2 regions of the Streptomyces sp. NPDC000134 genome follow, and region 2 is predicted to be linked to the other one. Evidence: predicted binding sites of a transcription regulator. Region 2 holds the regulator's gene; the other holds the start of a gene.
What was found. Region 2 encodes HrcA, which represses chaperone genes, less so after heat shock. Its sites were predicted from a motif close to TTNGCACTCNGNNNNNCNGAGTGCNAA; they were not measured.
Positions count from the first base shown of each region.

Region 1 (7,644 bases), on a different contig from region 2:
GGGAGACCCGGGTGCCGGGGTGGGCGGCGCGCAGCGCGGCGAGGGCGGTGGGCACGAGGGTGGAGCTGCCGCTGGGGAAGGAGACCAGCCGGACCCGTCCGGCGCGCAGTCCGGCGATGGCGGCGACCTCCTCCTCGGCCGCGGTGAGCCCGGCGAGGATGCCGGAGGCGTGCCGCACCAGCGCCTCGCCGGCCTGGGTGAGCCGCATCTCGCGGCCGGTGCGGACCAGCAGGGGGGTGCCGACGGAGGCCTCCAGGGCCTTCATCTGCTGGCTGACGGCGGGCTGGGTGCAGCCCAGCTCACGCCCCGCCGCGGAGAAGGAGCCGGTGGCGGCGACGGCACGCAGTACCCGGAGATGACGAGCCTCGATCACCCGACCGAGGATAAGCCCTGCTTTGATACGGCGGCGAATAATCCGTCGACGCTTTGAGGGGGCGTTGTCTACCGTGCCGCCATGGAGCTTCTGTCCGTGAATCTGGGCCGGCCCGTGGCCGTGCCGTACACCGACCAGCCGCAGGGCGTGACCGGCATCGACAAGCGGCCTGCCGAGGGGCCGGTGCGGGTGTCGGCGCCGGGGCCGAAGGGGGTCGGCGGCAGCGGCCTCGCCGGGGACGCGGTGTGCGACCGGCGGCACCACGGCGGCGACGACCAGGCGGTGTACGCGATGGCCCGCGAGGACCTCGACGACTGGGAGCGCGAGCTGGGCCGGCCGCTGCCGGACGGCGCGTTCGGCGAGAACCTCACCCTGCGGGGCGTGGACGTGTCGGGCGCGCTGATCGGCGAGCGCTGGCGGATCGGCGCCGACGTGGTCCTGGAGGTGACCAGCGGGCGGATACCCTGCCTGACCTTCCAGGGCCATCTGGGTGAGAAGCAGTGGGTGCGGCGGTTCACCCGCAAGGGGGCTCCGGGCGCGTATCTGCGGGTGATCGAGCCCGGCGCGGTGCGGGCGGGCGACCCGGTGGAGGTGGTGCGCCGGCCCGGTCACGGGGTGACGGTGGCGACGCAGTTCCGGGCCTTGACGACCGAGCGTGAGCTGCTGCCGGGGCTGCTGGCGGCGGCCGACACGCTGCACCCGCTGGCGCTGGAGACGGCCCGCAAGTACGTGGCGCGGCACGCCTCCTGACGGGCGGTGGCCTGCCGGCGCCTTCACCGGGGCTTCACCGGCCGGGAGGCTCGGTGAGCGAAACGCGCCCGCCCCGCTCCGGGTCACTAACCTTGCGCCATGACAACGGCATTGATTACGGGTTCGACGGCGGGCATCGGCGCCGCGTTCGCCCGGAAGCTGGCGACCGACGGGCACGACCTGGTGCTCGTCGCCCGCGACACCGAGCGGCTGCGCGTGCAGGCGACCGAACTGCACGACCGGCACGGCATCGAGGCCGAGGTGCTGGCGGCCGACCTGGCGACGGACGACGGCATCGAGGCGGTGGCCGCCCGGCTCGGCGACCGCAAGAACCCCGTCGACCTGCTGGTCAACAACGCCGGTTTCGGTAACAAGGGCCGCTACCTGGAGGTCTCCCTCGCCGACGAGCTGCGGATGCTCAAGGTGCACTGCGAGGCGGTGCTGCGGCTGACCTCGGCGGCGGCCGGGGCGATGCGGGAGCGGGGGCGCGGCGGGATCGTGAACGTGGCCTCGGTCGCCGCGTTCGTGCCGCGCGGCACGTACGGCGCCTCCAAGGCGTGGGTCGTGCAGTTCACCCAGGGCGCGGCGCGCGACCTGGCGGGCAGCGGCGTACGGCTGATGGCGCTGGCCCCCGGCTTCGTGCGCACCGAGTTCCACGAGCGGGCGGGCATGGGCACGGACAACATCCCGAACTGGATGTGGCTCGACGCCGACAAGCTGGTCGCCGCGGCCCTCACCGACCTCGCCCGCGGCAAGACCCTCTCCATCCCCGACCCCCGCTACAAGGCCCTGATGGGCGCGGCGAAGCTGGTCCCGCGGGGCCTGCTGGGCGGGATCAGCTCCCGGACGGGCCGCAAGTACGGCCCCCGGTGACGCCCCGGTTCCGCGGGCGCGGGACGGCGTGAGAAGGCCCGGCTCCCCGAGGGGTGCCGGGCCTTCTCAGGAAGGGGCGGGGCTCAGTGCGAGTGGCCGTGGCCGTGGCCCGCGGCGGCCGGCTCTTCCTCTTCCTTCTTCTCGACGACCAGGGTCTCGGTCGTCAGCAGGAGGGAGGCGATGGACGCGGCGTTCTCCAGGGCGGAGCGGGTGACCTTCACCGGGTCGATGACGCCGGCCTTGACCAGGTCGCCGTACTCACCGGTGGCGGCGTTGAAGCCCTGCCCCTTCTCCAGCTCGGCGACCTTGGAGGTGATGACGTAACCCTCCAGGCCGGCGTTCTCCGCGATCCAGCGCAGCGGCTCGACGGCGGCGCGGCGGACGACCGCGACACCCGTGGCCTCGTCGCCGGTCTTGCCGAGGTTGCCCTCCAGGACCTTGACGGCGTGGACCAGAGCGGAACCGCCACCGGAGACGATGCCCTCCTCGACCGCGGCGCGGGTCGCGGAGATGGCGTCCTCCAGACGGTGCTTGCGCTCCTTCAGCTCCACCTCGGTGGCGGCGCCGACCTTGATCACGCACACGCCGCCGGCCAGCTTGGCGAGGCGCTCCTGGAGCTTCTCGCGGTCCCAGTCGGAGTCCGTGGTCTCGATCTCGGCCTTGATCTGGTTGATCCGGCCCTCGACGTCGGCCTTCTCGCCGGCGCCGTCGACGATGGTGGTGTCGTCCTTGGTGACGGTGATGCGGCGGGCGGAGCCGAGCACGTCCAGGCCGACCTGGTCGAGCTTGAGGCCGACCTCCTCGGAGATGACCGTGGCGCCGGTGAGGACCGCCATGTCCTGGAGCATGGCCTTGCGGCGGTCACCGAAGCCGGGGGCCTTCACCGCGACGGCGTTGAAGGTGCCGCGGATCTTGTTCACCACGAGGGTGGAGAGCGCCTCGCCCTCGACGTCCTCGGCGATGATCAGCAGCGGCTTGGAGGAGTTGGCCTGGATGACCTTCTCCAGCAGCGGCAGCAGGTCGGCGATGGAGGCGATCTTGCCCTGGTTGATGAGGATGTACGGGTCCTCCAGGACGGCCTCCATGCGCTCCTGGTCCGTCACGAAGTACGGCGACAGGTAGCCCTTGTCGAAGGCCATGCCCTCGGTGAAGTCCAGCTCCAGACCGAAGGTGTTGGACTCCTCGACGGTGATGACACCGTCCTTGCCGACCTTGTCCATCGCCTCGGCGATCAGCTCGCCGACCTGCTGGTCCTGGGCGGACAGCGCGGCCACGGCGGCGATGTCGGACTTCTCGTCGATCGGGCGGGCGGTGGCGAGGAGTTCCTCGGACACGGCGGCGACGGCCGCGTCGATGCCCTTCTTCAGGGCGGCCGGGGAGGCACCCGCGGCGACGTTGCGCAGACCCTCGCGGACCAGCGCCTGGGCCAGCACGGTGGCGGTGGTCGTACCGTCACCCGCGATGTCGTTGGTCTTGGTCGCCACCTCCTTCACGAGCTGGGCGCCGAGGTTCTCGTACGGGTCCTCGATCTCGACCTCGCGGGCGATCGTGACACCGTCGTTGGTGATGGTCGGGGCGCCGAACTTCTTGTCGATGACGACATTGCGGCCCTTGGGGCCGATCGTCACCTTCACCGTGTCGGCGAGCTTGTTGACGCCGCGCTCGAGGGCGCGACGGGCGTCCTCGTCGAACTTCAGGATCTTCGCCATGGGAGCGTGAGCCCTCTTCCGGAATCTGGGTTAACGACGCTGCGCCCCGGGCGCCCGGCTTCTCAAGTGACGCGGGGGACCAGGGGCGCAGCAGTAAAGCAATGAAGCAAGGTGCTTCGGTGAATTACTTCTCGACGATCGCGAGGACGTCGCGGGCCGAGAGGACGAGGTACTCCTCGTTGTTGTACTTCACCTCGGTGCCGCCGTACTTGCTGTAGAGGACGACGTCGCCGACCTTGACGTCGAGCGGAAGGCGGTTGCCGTCCTCGAAACGGCCCGGACCCACGGCCAGGACGACGCCCTCCTGGGGCTTCTCCTTGGCAGTGTCCGGAATGACCAGGCCAGAGGCCGTGGTCTGCTCGGCGTCGAGCGGCTGGACCACGATGCGGTCCTCGAGCGGCTTGATGGCAACCTTGGAGCTGGCGGTCGTCACGATCCGACCTCCCCCTTCGGAGATCTCACGGGGTTAACTGTCTGAGGTGGCGACCAGGTCGATCCGTCGTCGCGGGTGCCGGACCTGCCCGTCGCTGTGTTGGCACTCTCCAGGGGGGAGTGCCAGACCCGAGACTATGGCCGGGGTTAGCACTCGGTCAAGCGGAGTGCCAATCGAGCGCCGCGCGTCGGGCGGCTCGGCGCCGGGCGGACCGCCTCCTACAGGTAGTCGTCCAGGCTCGCCACCCTGAAGCCCTGGCGGGTGAGCCGGGTCAGGAGGGCCTTCGTGCGAGGGGCCAGGGGCGGGTCCGCCAGGGTGATGATGTCGCCGGGGTGGAGGCGGGGTTCGCCCCGGGCGTAGGCGAGGGTGCCCGCGGGGTCCACGGAGACGCGCCACAGGACGACCGCGGTGATGCCGCAGTCGGCGGCGGCGCGCAGCGTGGTGGTGTCGTACGTGCCGTGGGGCGGGCGGAAGAGGCGGGGGCGGACGCCGAAGCGGGAGGTGAGCTTGCGCTGCTGGCCGCAGATCTCGGCGCGCTGCCCGGCGTACGGCAGGCCGCGCAGGGCGGCGTGGTCGAGGGTGTGGTTCTGCAGGCTCGCGCCGACCGAGCGGAGCCGGGCGAGGCGGCCGTAGGCCGGGCCGACGACGGTGTCGGTGAGGAACAGGGTGACCGGCAGCCGGCGGGCGCGGACCAGGCCGACGAGGGCCGGGTCGCGTTCGGCGCCGTCGTCGTAGGTGAGGAAGACGACCCGGTCGCGGGTGCGGACGTGGTCCACGACGGGCGGCAGGTCCCCCGCCCGGGGCGGCTTCGCGCCGGCGTACGCGCCGGGGTGTGCGCCGGTGCCGGTGGCGGGCGGGGCGCAGCCCGTGAGCGCGGCGGGGCCCGTGAGCAGGGCCGCCGTGAGGACGGTCCCGGCGCGGCGGGTGCGGCGGGTGCGGCGGGGCCTCACAGGTAGTCCTCCAGGCGGGCCACCGCGTACCCCTCGGCGGTGACCTTGTCGAGGAAGCGGCGGGCCATGTCGCGCATGGTGCCCGGCCAGTCGCCCCGGCCCCGGAAGTGGGTGAGGACGATGTCGCCGCGGTGCAGCTCGCGGTCCCACTCGCGGTAGTCCCAGCGGTCGACGAAGACTTCCTCGTTCCAGAGCGGGACGTGGGTGATGCCGCAGCTCTTGGCGGCGACGAGGGTGTTCTCGTCGTAGTCGCCGTAGGGCGGGCGGAAGACGGTGGGGCGCTTGCCGTAGTGCGCGCGGAGCACCTTCTGCATGCCGCAGATCTCGCGCCTCTGGCGGTCGTAGGAGAGGTCCGGCAGGTACGGGTGGTGCAGGGTGTGGTTGTTGAGGGCGACACCCCGGGCCTGCATCCGCCGGAAGTAGCCGTAGTCCTCCTTGGCCAGGTAGTCGCTGAGGAAGGCGGAGTACGGGACCTTCAGCTCGGTCATCATCCGCAGGAACGCGCGGTCCTTCTCGGCGCCGTCGTCGATGGTCAGGAAGACGATCTTCTGCTCGGTGGGGACGGTGGTGAAGACCGGCGGGAGGCCGCGTTCGGCGTGCCCGTCGACCTCGAAGCCCTCGCGGGTGGTGATCTCCGGCTTCTCCGCCGGGGGCGGCGGGGCCGGCAGCGGCACCCGCTTCAGGCCCCAGCGCTTCGCGGCGGCGACCCGGGCGGCGTGCGCCGCGCGCAGCCCGGTGGCGTACGCGTCGAGCGCGCGGGCCGGGGGCGCCTGGAGGGGCTGCTGGCCGGAGGCGGACCGCACCTCGGCGGAGCCCTGCGCACAGCCCGGGACGAGGGCGGCGACGGCGAGCGCGGCGAGGCCGGCCCGGAGACGTACCGCCCGGAACACCCGAGATTTATCATTTTGTACGACTGCTCGCATGGTGCCGGATCTTCGCAGGCGGCCGTCCCGGAGCCCGTCCGACACCGCGGCCGGCCCCGCACGGTCCACCGACTGGCCCACAATGACCCGGTGAACGACCTCGACGCCCTCCTCACCCCCGAAGGCCGCGCCCTCCTCGACGAGGTGCGCGACACCGACCCCGCCCGCGAACTGGCCGTCGCCACCAGACTGCGGCGCACCCACCCGGCCGGCCTGGTCTCGGCGGCGCTGGGGCAGGCCAGGCTGCGGCAGCGGGCGGCGGCGAAGTTCGGGGCCGAGGACGCGGGGCGGATGTTCTTCACGCCGAACGGGGTCGAGCAGTCGACGCGGGCGAGCGTCGCCGCGTACCGCGCCCGGCGGTTCACGGAACTGGGCGTGACCTCGGTGGCCGACCTGTGCTGCGGGATCGGCGGGGACGCGATCGCGCTGGCCCGCGCGGGCGTCCGGGTGCTCGCCGTGGACCGGGACCCGGCGGCGGTGGCGGCGGCCCGCGCCAACGCGGAGGCGCTGGGGCTCGGCGAGCTGATCGAGGTCCGCGAGGCGGACGTCACCGAGGTGGACACCGGCTCCTACGACGCGGTCTTCGCCGACCCCGCCAGGAGAGGGGGGCGGGGCCGGATCTTCGACCCCGAGGCGTACTCGCCGCCGCTGTCCTGGGCGGTGCGGGCGGCCCGTACGGCGTCCGTCGCCGCCGCGCTGAAGGTCGCGCCCGGCATCCCGCACGAGGCCGTGCCGGAGGAGGCCGAGGCCGAGTGGATCTCCGACGGCGGGGACGTGAAGGAGGCGGTGCTGTGGTTCGGCACCGAGCCGGGCGCCGTGCGGGCCACGCTGCTGCCGGGGCCGCGCACCCTGCTCTCCCGGCGCCTGCCCGACCCGCCGGTCCGCCCGCCCGGCCGGTACCTGTACGAGCCCGACGGCGCGGTCGTCCGGGCCCATCTGGTCGCCGAGGTCGCCGAGGCGGTCGGCGGCGGGCTGCTCGACGCGACGATCGCGTACGTCACCGCCGACGAACCGCTGCCGACGCCGTACGCCACCGCGTACGAGATCACCGATGTGCTGCCGTTCAACGTCAAGAAGCTGAAGGCGCTGCTGCGGGAGCGGGGCGTCGGCACGCTGACCGTGAAGAAGCGGGGGTCGGCGGTGGAACCGGAGGAACTGCGGCGCAAGGTGAAGCCGCAGGGGCCGCACGCGGCGACCGTGTTCCTGACCCGGGTCGCCGGGGCGCCGGCGATGCTGATCGGGGGGCCGGTGCGTTAACGGCACTCCTCGGCGCGGCGCAGCAGCAGGTGCCGTTCGCGGGCGTTGCGGGTGAGGGACGCGGCGCGTTCGAACTCCGCGCGGGCCTCCTCCGTACGGCCGAGGCGGTGCAGGAGGTCGCCGCGGACGCTGGGCAGCAGGTGGTAGGCGCGCAGGGCCGGTCCGGCGGCGAGGGCGTCCACGATCTCCAGGGCGGGGGCGGGGCCGTCGGCCAGGGAGACGGCGACGGCCCGGTTGAGTTCCACCACCGGCGACGGGGCGCGGGCGGCGAGCAGGCCGTAGAGGGTGGCGATGCGCGGCCAGTCGGTCCGCTCGTAGGTGTCCGCGTGCGTGTGACAGGCCGCGATCATGGCCTGGAGGACGTACGGGCCCGGGG
Region 1 covers NZ_JBIAZN010000003.1:142,857-150,500, forward strand. Annotated here, with positions in the region: gene ACFY32_RS05365 (LysR family transcriptional regulator) at 1-373, opposite strand, end outside; gene ACFY32_RS05370 (MOSC domain-containing protein) at 455-1,123, shown strand; gene ACFY32_RS05375 (SDR family oxidoreductase) at 1,223-1,996, shown strand; gene groL (chaperonin GroEL) at 2,080-3,705, opposite strand; gene groES (co-chaperone GroES) at 3,830-4,138, opposite strand; gene ACFY32_RS05390 (polysaccharide deacetylase family protein) at 4,357-5,088, opposite strand; gene ACFY32_RS05395 (polysaccharide deacetylase family protein) at 5,085-6,011, opposite strand; gene ACFY32_RS05400 (class I SAM-dependent methyltransferase) at 6,102-7,268, shown strand; gene ACFY32_RS05405 (RNA polymerase sigma factor) at 7,265-7,644, opposite strand, start outside.
Region 1: groES (co-chaperone GroES) is a predicted target of HrcA. The motif match lies at 4,285-4,311, and genes of this name have one in related genera.

Region 2 (7,644 bases):
CCAGCTCGGTCTTGGGGTCGGGGTCGTCCGGGGTGGCCCGGGAGGCGCCGAGGACGCCGGCGACCGGGTGCCGCAGCCACAGCACCCCGTCCTTGGCGGCCCTGAGGTGGGTGTAGCGGGCGGCCTCGACGGGGAACGGCACGATCCGGTCGGCGAGCCCCTCCAGGTCGACGCGGGTGGCGGGGGCGCCCTCGCTGTCGGGGGTCTCCTCGCGGTCGGCGGTCTCGAAGGGCCGGCCGTGCCGCTGCGGGCCGAACGGCGAGGGCGTGGTCGCCGCCAGCGTGATCAGGTAGGGCCGGACGCCCTCGACGAAGGCCAGGTCGAAGACGTGCTCGTCGTAGACCGGGTCGAAGGAGCGGGCGGACAGGAACGCCAGGTGCTTGCCGTCGAGGGTGAAGGCGGGGGCGTAGTCCTGGAAGCGCAGCGGGGTCGCCTCGGTGACCGACAGGTCGGTGGTGTGGGCGAGCTTGAGCTGGGACAGCGGGCGGGGGCCGGGGTGCGACCAGGCCAGCCACGCCGAGTCGGGCGAGAAGACCAGCCCGGAGACGTCGCCGTCCTCGCTGCGGTCGACCTCGCGGACCTCGCCGGTCTCCCGCTCGACCAGCAGGACCCGGCCGTCGTGGGCGGCGACGGCGGCACGGCTGCCGTCGGGGGCCATGGCCAGGCCGAGGACGCGGCCCAGCTTCCCGGTGGCCAGGCGGCGCGGGGTGGCGCCGGGCAGCAGTCCGGTGGCGGGCGCGAACTCCAGGGCGTCCTCGCCCTCGGCGTCGGTGACCCAGACCGCCCACTCCTCGCCGCCGGCGCGGAAGGTGCGCGGCAGCCGGGCCCGGACGCCGGGCTGCGCGGCGAGGGCGCGGGCGGGGCCGGAGCGGTGGGTGACCCAGTGCACGGCGCCGCGCACGGCGACGGCGCTGCCGCGTCCGGTGTGGTCGGGGGAGGCGGAGCCGAACCAGCGGGCGGCGTTCACCGGGAAGGGCTGGAGGTCGGTGCGCGGCCCGCCGAGCCGGACCTCCAGGCGGCGCGGCTCGGCCCCGTCGAGGTCGTCCAGCACCCACAGCTCACCGGCGCTGGAGTAGACGACCCGGGTGCCGTCGGTCGCCGCGTGCCGGGCGTAGAAGCCCCCGAGGGGGGTGTGCCGGCGCAGGTCGGAGCCGTCGGCGAGGGAGGAGTACAGCGCGCCGGTGCCCTCGTGGTCGGAGAGGAACGCGATGCGGTCGCCGGCCCACAGGGGGTACTCGATGTTGCCGTCGAGGTCCGCGTGCAGCCGGGCGAACTCGCCGTCGCCGGCCGTGTCGATCCACAACTTCCCCGCCGTGCCGCCCCGGTAGCGCTTCCACCACGCCGCCTCGCGGCCCATCGGCGCGGACAGCAGCACGGTCGCCGGGCCGAACGCGACATCGCCGACCGGCCCGTACGGCAGGGTCTCGGCGGGGCCGCCGTCCAGCGGGACGGCACGGGCCCAGGTGCGGCGCAGGCTCGCCTGGCCGTGGCTGCTGATCGCCAGCACCCGGCCGTCCGGGGTCCAGCCGCGCACCTGGGTCTTGGTGCTGCCCCAGTAGGTGAGGCGGGTGGCGGGTCCGCCCTCGACCGGGGCGATGTGCACCTCGGGGGCGCCGTCCCGGGTGGACGTCCAGGCGACGGTGGTGCCGTCGGGCGAGACGCGCGGCTGGGTCACCGGCGTGTCGTCGGCGCTGACCCGCCAGGCCCGCCCCCCGTCGAGGGGCGCGAGCCACACGTCGTCCTCGGCGGTGAAGGCGACCAACTCGCCGTGCGGGTGCGGAAACCGGAGGTAGGCAGGGGCTGCGGACTGTGTCACCCCCTCACCCTAAGCAGGGACGGCGGCGACGGACAGCGGTTTGGATCACTTGCCCTCGGGCCAGCAGTCGGGGCGCTCCTGGCAGTAGACGGTCCTGGTGACGGTCACGGTGACGGTGGGCCGGGGTCCGTCGCCCGTGGGATCGTGGCGCACGGGCGGGGTGGGGGTGGGGGTGGCGTCGCAGTTGCCCAGGCCCTCGACCCGAAACCACTCCTTGCCGTCCACCTTCGCGGTGATCCGCCCGCGGACGCAGGCGCCCTCCACGACCCGGGTGACCTCACCGTCGACGGTGATGTCCTTGCCGTCGTCGGTCTGCCCCTCGCAGTTCACCTCCGCGACGGTCTTCTCGTCCGCCGAGGCGCTCGCGCCGTCACCGTCGTAGGACGCGGTGCAGGTCAGCCACCGTACGTCCGCCTTCTGCCGGTTCAGCTCGCGGGTGACCGTCTGGTCGGTGGTGAACGCCACCGTCGCCGTGTTCAGTCCGCCCGGCTCACAGGCGGCGGCCCCGCCGACGGCCGCCGTCACCAGCCCGGCCACCAGTACGGCCCGCCGCCCCCGTCGTACCCGTCTCGACAGCCCCATGGCAGGCAGCGTGCCACCGACCCGACCGCGGCGGTAGGGCGCATACGGCCACCCTTCACCACCGGCGCGGCGTCAGCCCCAGCGGCCGGTGCGGCCCAGCAGCAGGGCCGTCGCCGCGGTGCCCGCGGTGGAGGTGCGCAGGACGGTGGGGCCGAGGACGTAGGGCCGGGCGCCCGCCTCGGCGAACAGGGCCAACTCCTCGGGGGAGACGCCCCCTTCGGGTCCGACGACGAGCACGATGTGGCCGGTGGCGGGCAGTTCGGCGCGGGCCAGCGGGGTGTCGCCGCTCTCGTGCAGTACGGCGGCGAAGTCGGCCTCGGCCAGAAGTGAGGCAACCCGCTTGGTCGTGGCCGCGTCCGCGACCTCGGGGAAGCGGACCCGGCGGGACTGCTTGCCGGCCTCCCGGGCCGTCGCCCGCCACTTCGCCAGGGCCTTCGGTCCCCGCTCGCCCTTCCACTGCGTGATGCACCTCGACGCCGCCCACGGCACGACGGCGTCGACGCCGACCTCGGTCATGGTCTCCACGGCGAGTTCGCCGCGGTCGCCCTTGGGCAGGGCCTGGACGACGGTGATCCGGGGCTGCGGCGCCGGTTCCTCGGACACGGACTCCAGGTCCATGACGACCAGGCGGTCCTTGCCCTCGGCGGCCTGGACGACGCCCTCCGCCCAGCGTCCGCGCCCGTCGGTGAGGACGACGTCCTCGCCGGGCCGCAGCCGCTTCACGGAGACGGCGTGCCGCCCCTCGGGACCGGTCAGGACGTACGTCCCGCCGGGGAGCACGTCGAGCGCGTCGACCACGAACACCGGGGCGGTCATCGGCCGGTGCCTCCCGTCGTGTAGGCCGACAGCGCCGTCCCGGCGGTGGCGAGTTCGCCCGCCAGGACCTCCACCAGTCGCCCGGCGGGCAGTTCGCGCGCCATCCGGTGGCCCTGGCCGGCCCACAGCGCCAGGCCCTGGGCGTCGCCCGCCTTCGCCGCCGCCTTGCGCAGCGGCGCGGTGAGGTGGTGGACCTCCGGGTAGGCGGCGGGGGCGTACGGGCCGTGCTCGCGCAGGAAGCGGTTGACCAGGCCGCGGGCCGGGCGGCCGGAGAAGGCCCGGGTCAGCTCGGTGCGGACGAACAGCGGGTCGGTCAGCGCCCGCTTGTGCGGATCGGGCGCGCCGGACTCGGGGGTGGCCAGGAAGGCCGTGCCCAACTGGGCCGCGCTCGCGCCGGCCGCGAGGACCGCGGCGATCTGCCCGCCGCGCATCAGGCCGCCGGCGGCGACGACCGGCAGGCTCACCGCCTCGCGCACCTGGGCGAGCAGGGAGAGCAGTCCGATGCCGGTGCCGTCGGTCTCCGGGAAGTCGCGGTGGGTGCCCTGGTGGCCGCCGGCCTCCACGCCCTGCGCGATCACCGCGTCGGCCCCGCAGTCCTGGACGGCCCGCGCCTCGTCGGCGGTGGTGGCGGTGACCCAGGCGAACGTGCCGACGCGGTGCAGGGCGTCGACCACCTCGCGGGCGGGGACGCCGAAGTGGAAGGAGACCACCGGTACGGGGTTGTCGAGGAGGACGGCGAGCTTGGCCTCGTAGCCGTCGTCCCGGCCGCTGTCCGGGTCGCCGAGTTCCGTCTCGTACCAGGCGGCCTCGCCGGCCAACTGGTGGGCGTAGACGTCGACGGCGGCCCGGTCGGCGGTCTCGGGCTGCGGCAGGAACAGGTTGACGCCGAAGGGGCGGGCCGTCAGGCTCCGCAACTGCTTGATCTCCTGGTACATCCCGTCGGCGGTCTTCAGCCCGGCGGCCAGGAACCCGAGCCCGCCCGCCTCGCAGACAGCGGCGGCGAGCGACGGCACCGAGACGCCGCCCGCCATGGGTGCCTGCACGATCGGGTACGGGAAGAGATCGGTCAGCGCGGAGGACATGACCGCATGTTGTCACGTCCTCGATGACAAGTCCGAATCCGACCGTCCTCGCCCGGACACCGGCCTCACCGCCCGTTGAAGGCGTCCTTCAGCCGGGAGAAGAGTCCCTGCTGCCCCGGTTGAAAGGTGCCCTGCGGGCGTTCCTCACCTCGAAGCTGGGCCAGTTCGCGCAGGAGGCGTTCCTGCTCGGCGTCGAGCTTGCCGGGGGTCTGGACCTCGACGTGGACGACCAGGTCGCCCCGGCCGCCGCCGCGCAGGTGGGTGACGCCCCGGCCGTGCAGCGGGATCGACTGGCCGGACTGGGTGCCCGGCCGGATGTCGACCTCCTCCACGCCGTCGAGGGTCTCCAGCGGCACCTTGGTGCCGAGGGCCGCCGCCGTCATCGGCAGGGTGACCGTGCAGTGCAGGTCGTCGCCGCGGCGCTGGAAGGTGCTGTGCGGCAGCTCGTGGATCTCCACGTACAGGTCGCCGGCGGGACCGCCGCCGGGGCCGACCTCGCCCTCGCCCGCCAACTGGATGCGCGTGCCGTTGTCCACACCGGCCGGGATCTTCACCGTCAGCGTGCGGCGGGACCGCACCCTGCCGTCGCCGGCGCACTCCGGGCACGGCGTCGGCACCACGGTGCCGAAGCCCTGGCACTGGGGGCAGGGCCGCGAGGTCATGACCTGGCCCAGGAAGGACCGGGTGACCTGCGAGACCTCACCGCGGCCGCGGCACATGTCGCAGGTCTGCGCGGAGGTACCGGGGGCCGCTCCCTCGCCGTTGCAGGTGTTGCAGACGACGGCCGTGTCGACCTGGATGTCCTTGGTCGTGCCGAACGCGGCCTCGTCCAGCTCCACCTCGATACGGATCATCGCGTCCTGGCCGCGCCGGGTGCGCGAGCGCGGCCCGCGCTGCGACGCCGTGCCGAAGAACGCGTCCATGATGTCCGAGAAGTTCCCGAAGCCGCCCGCGCCGAAGCCGCCGGGGCCGCCGGCGCCGGACTGCGAGAGCGGGTCGCCGCCGAGGTCGTAGACCTGCTTCTTCTGCGGGTCCGACAGCACCTCGTAAGCGGCGTTGATCTCCTTGAACCGCTCCTGGGTCTTCGGATCGGGGTTGACGTCCGGGTGCAGCTCGCGTGCGAGCCGCCTGAACGCCTTCTTGATCTCTTCCTGCGACGCGTCGCGGCGCACGCCGAGAACGGCGTAGTAGTCCGTGGCCACTTACGACTCCGCCAGGATCTGTCCGACGTACCGTGCCACTGCGCGTACCGCTCCCATCGTTCCCGGGTAGTCCATGCGGGTCGGTCCGACCACGCCGAGCTTGGCAACCGCCTCGCCGCCCGAACCGTAGCCCACCGACACGACGGACGTGGAGTTGAGTCCTTCGTGGGCGTTCTCATGACCGATACGGACGGTCACGCCCGGGTCCTGCGCCTCACCGAGCAGCTTCAGGAGCACCACCTGCTCCTCCAGCGCCTCCAGCACCGGCCGGATCGTGAGGGGGAAGTCGTGCCCGAAGCGGGTCAGATTGGCGGTGCCGCCGATCATCAGCCGCTCCTCGTTCTCCTCGACCAGGGTCTCCAGGAGGGTCGACAGGACAGTGGAGACGGTACCCCGCTCCTCCGGCTCGAACGCCTCGGGGAGATCCTCCACCAGACCCGGCACATCCGTGAAACGGCGGCCCGTGACCCGGCTGTTGAGCCGCGCCCGCAGGTCCGCCAGCGGTGTCTCGCCGAACGGCGCCGGGCAGTCGACCATCCGCTGCTCGACCCGCCCGGTGTCCGTGATCAGCACGAGCATCAGCCGGGCCGGCGCGAGCGAGAGCAGCTCCACGTGCCGCACGGTCGAGCGGGTCAGCGACGGATACTGCACCACGGCGACCTGCCGGGTGAGCTGCGCCAGCAGCCGCACCGTGCGGGCCACCACGTCGTCGAGGTCGACGGCGCCCTCCAGGAAGTTCTGGATGGCGCGCCGCTCGGGCGGGGTCATGGGCTTGACGCCCGCGAGCTTGTCCACGAAGAGCCGGTAGCCCTTGTCGGTGGGAATGCGCCCGGCGCTGGTGTGCGGCTGGGCGATGAACCCCTCCTCCTCCAGGGCCGCCATGTCGTTGCGCACGGTGGCCGGGGAGACGCCGAGGTTGTGCCGCTCGGTGAGGGCCTTGGAGCCGACCGGCTCCTCGGTGCCGACGTAGTCCTGGACGATGGCGCGCAGCACCTGAAGCCTGCGTTCACTGAGCATCGCGCACACCTCCAGCAGTCGTCCGCCTCGCACCTCCTGGCACTCCATACATACGAGTGCCAGACTTCCCCGGCCAGTGTACGGCCGTGGGGTACGCCCCCGGCAAGGCCGGGGGCGCGCTGCCGTCCCCGGCGGGCGCGCAGGGTTAGCGTCGCCGCCATGACGGTGACTTGGGAAGAGCTGGGATGGGAGCGGGTGGCCGCCGGGGTGGGGCGGCGCCGCCTGCCGGTGTGGGACTGCACGGCGGGGCTCGTCGTCGGCGCGGGCGCCGCGCTGCTGATCGACGCCGGGTCCAGCCTCGGCGAGGGGGCCGGGCTGCGCTCGGAGGCGGGGCGGCTCGCCGGGCACGGTGTGACGCATCTCGCGCTGACCCATCCGCACTTCGACCACGTCTTCGGCGCCGCGGCGTTCGCGGGCGTGGCGGTGTACGGCGCGGCCGGTATGGACGCGGCACTGGACGGGGGCCGGGAGACGCTGCGCGCGGACGCGGTGGCCAACGGCCTGGACCGGCGCCGCGCACGGGAGGCGGCGGACGCGCTCGTCCGGGTCCGGCACCAGGTGCGCGGGCGGCTCGCCCTCGACCTGGGCGGCGGCCGGCGGGCGCTGCTGGCCGGCCTGGGGCCCGCGCACACCCCGCACGACCTGGTGGTGCTGGTGCCGGGCACCCCGGACGTCGTGTTCTGCGGCGACCTGGTCGAGGAGTCCGGGGAGCCGCAGGCCGGCCCGGACGCGGTGCCGGCGCACTGGCCCGCGGCCCTGGACAGGCTGCTGGAGCTGGGCGGCGAGGACGCCGTGTACGTGCCGGGGCACGGGGCGGTGGTGGACGCGGCGTTCGTCCGGGCCCAGCGGGACGCGCTGGCGGCGCGCTACGGCGTGTCGCGGTGATCGCCGCACGCCGGCTCCTCGTATCGTCATGAGAATGCGCCAGTACTCCGCCGATCTGACCCCGCCGTGGAAGAAGCCGCAGCCGGTACCGGAGGTTCCGGCCGAACCCGGCCTGGTGGTCGAGGAGGCCGGCACCGGGTTCTGCGGCGCGGTGGCCGGCTGCGAGGCGGGCACGGTGACGCTGGAGGACCGCTTCGGCAAGCGCCGGGTGTTCCCGCTGGAGCCGCGCGGGTTCCTGCTGGAG
Region 2 covers NZ_JBIAZN010000001.1:267,970-275,613, reverse strand. Annotated here, with positions in the region: gene ACFY32_RS01180 (S41 family peptidase) at 1-1,816, opposite strand, end outside; gene ACFY32_RS01175 (hypothetical protein) at 1,862-2,398, opposite strand; gene ACFY32_RS01170 (16S rRNA (uracil(1498)-N(3))-methyltransferase) at 2,471-3,214, opposite strand; gene ACFY32_RS01165 (nitronate monooxygenase) at 3,211-4,296, opposite strand; gene dnaJ (molecular chaperone DnaJ) at 4,362-5,498, opposite strand; gene hrcA (heat-inducible transcriptional repressor HrcA) at 5,499-6,515, opposite strand; gene ACFY32_RS01150 (MBL fold metallo-hydrolase) at 6,675-7,400, shown strand; gene ACFY32_RS01145 (DUF3097 domain-containing protein) at 7,435-7,644, shown strand, end outside.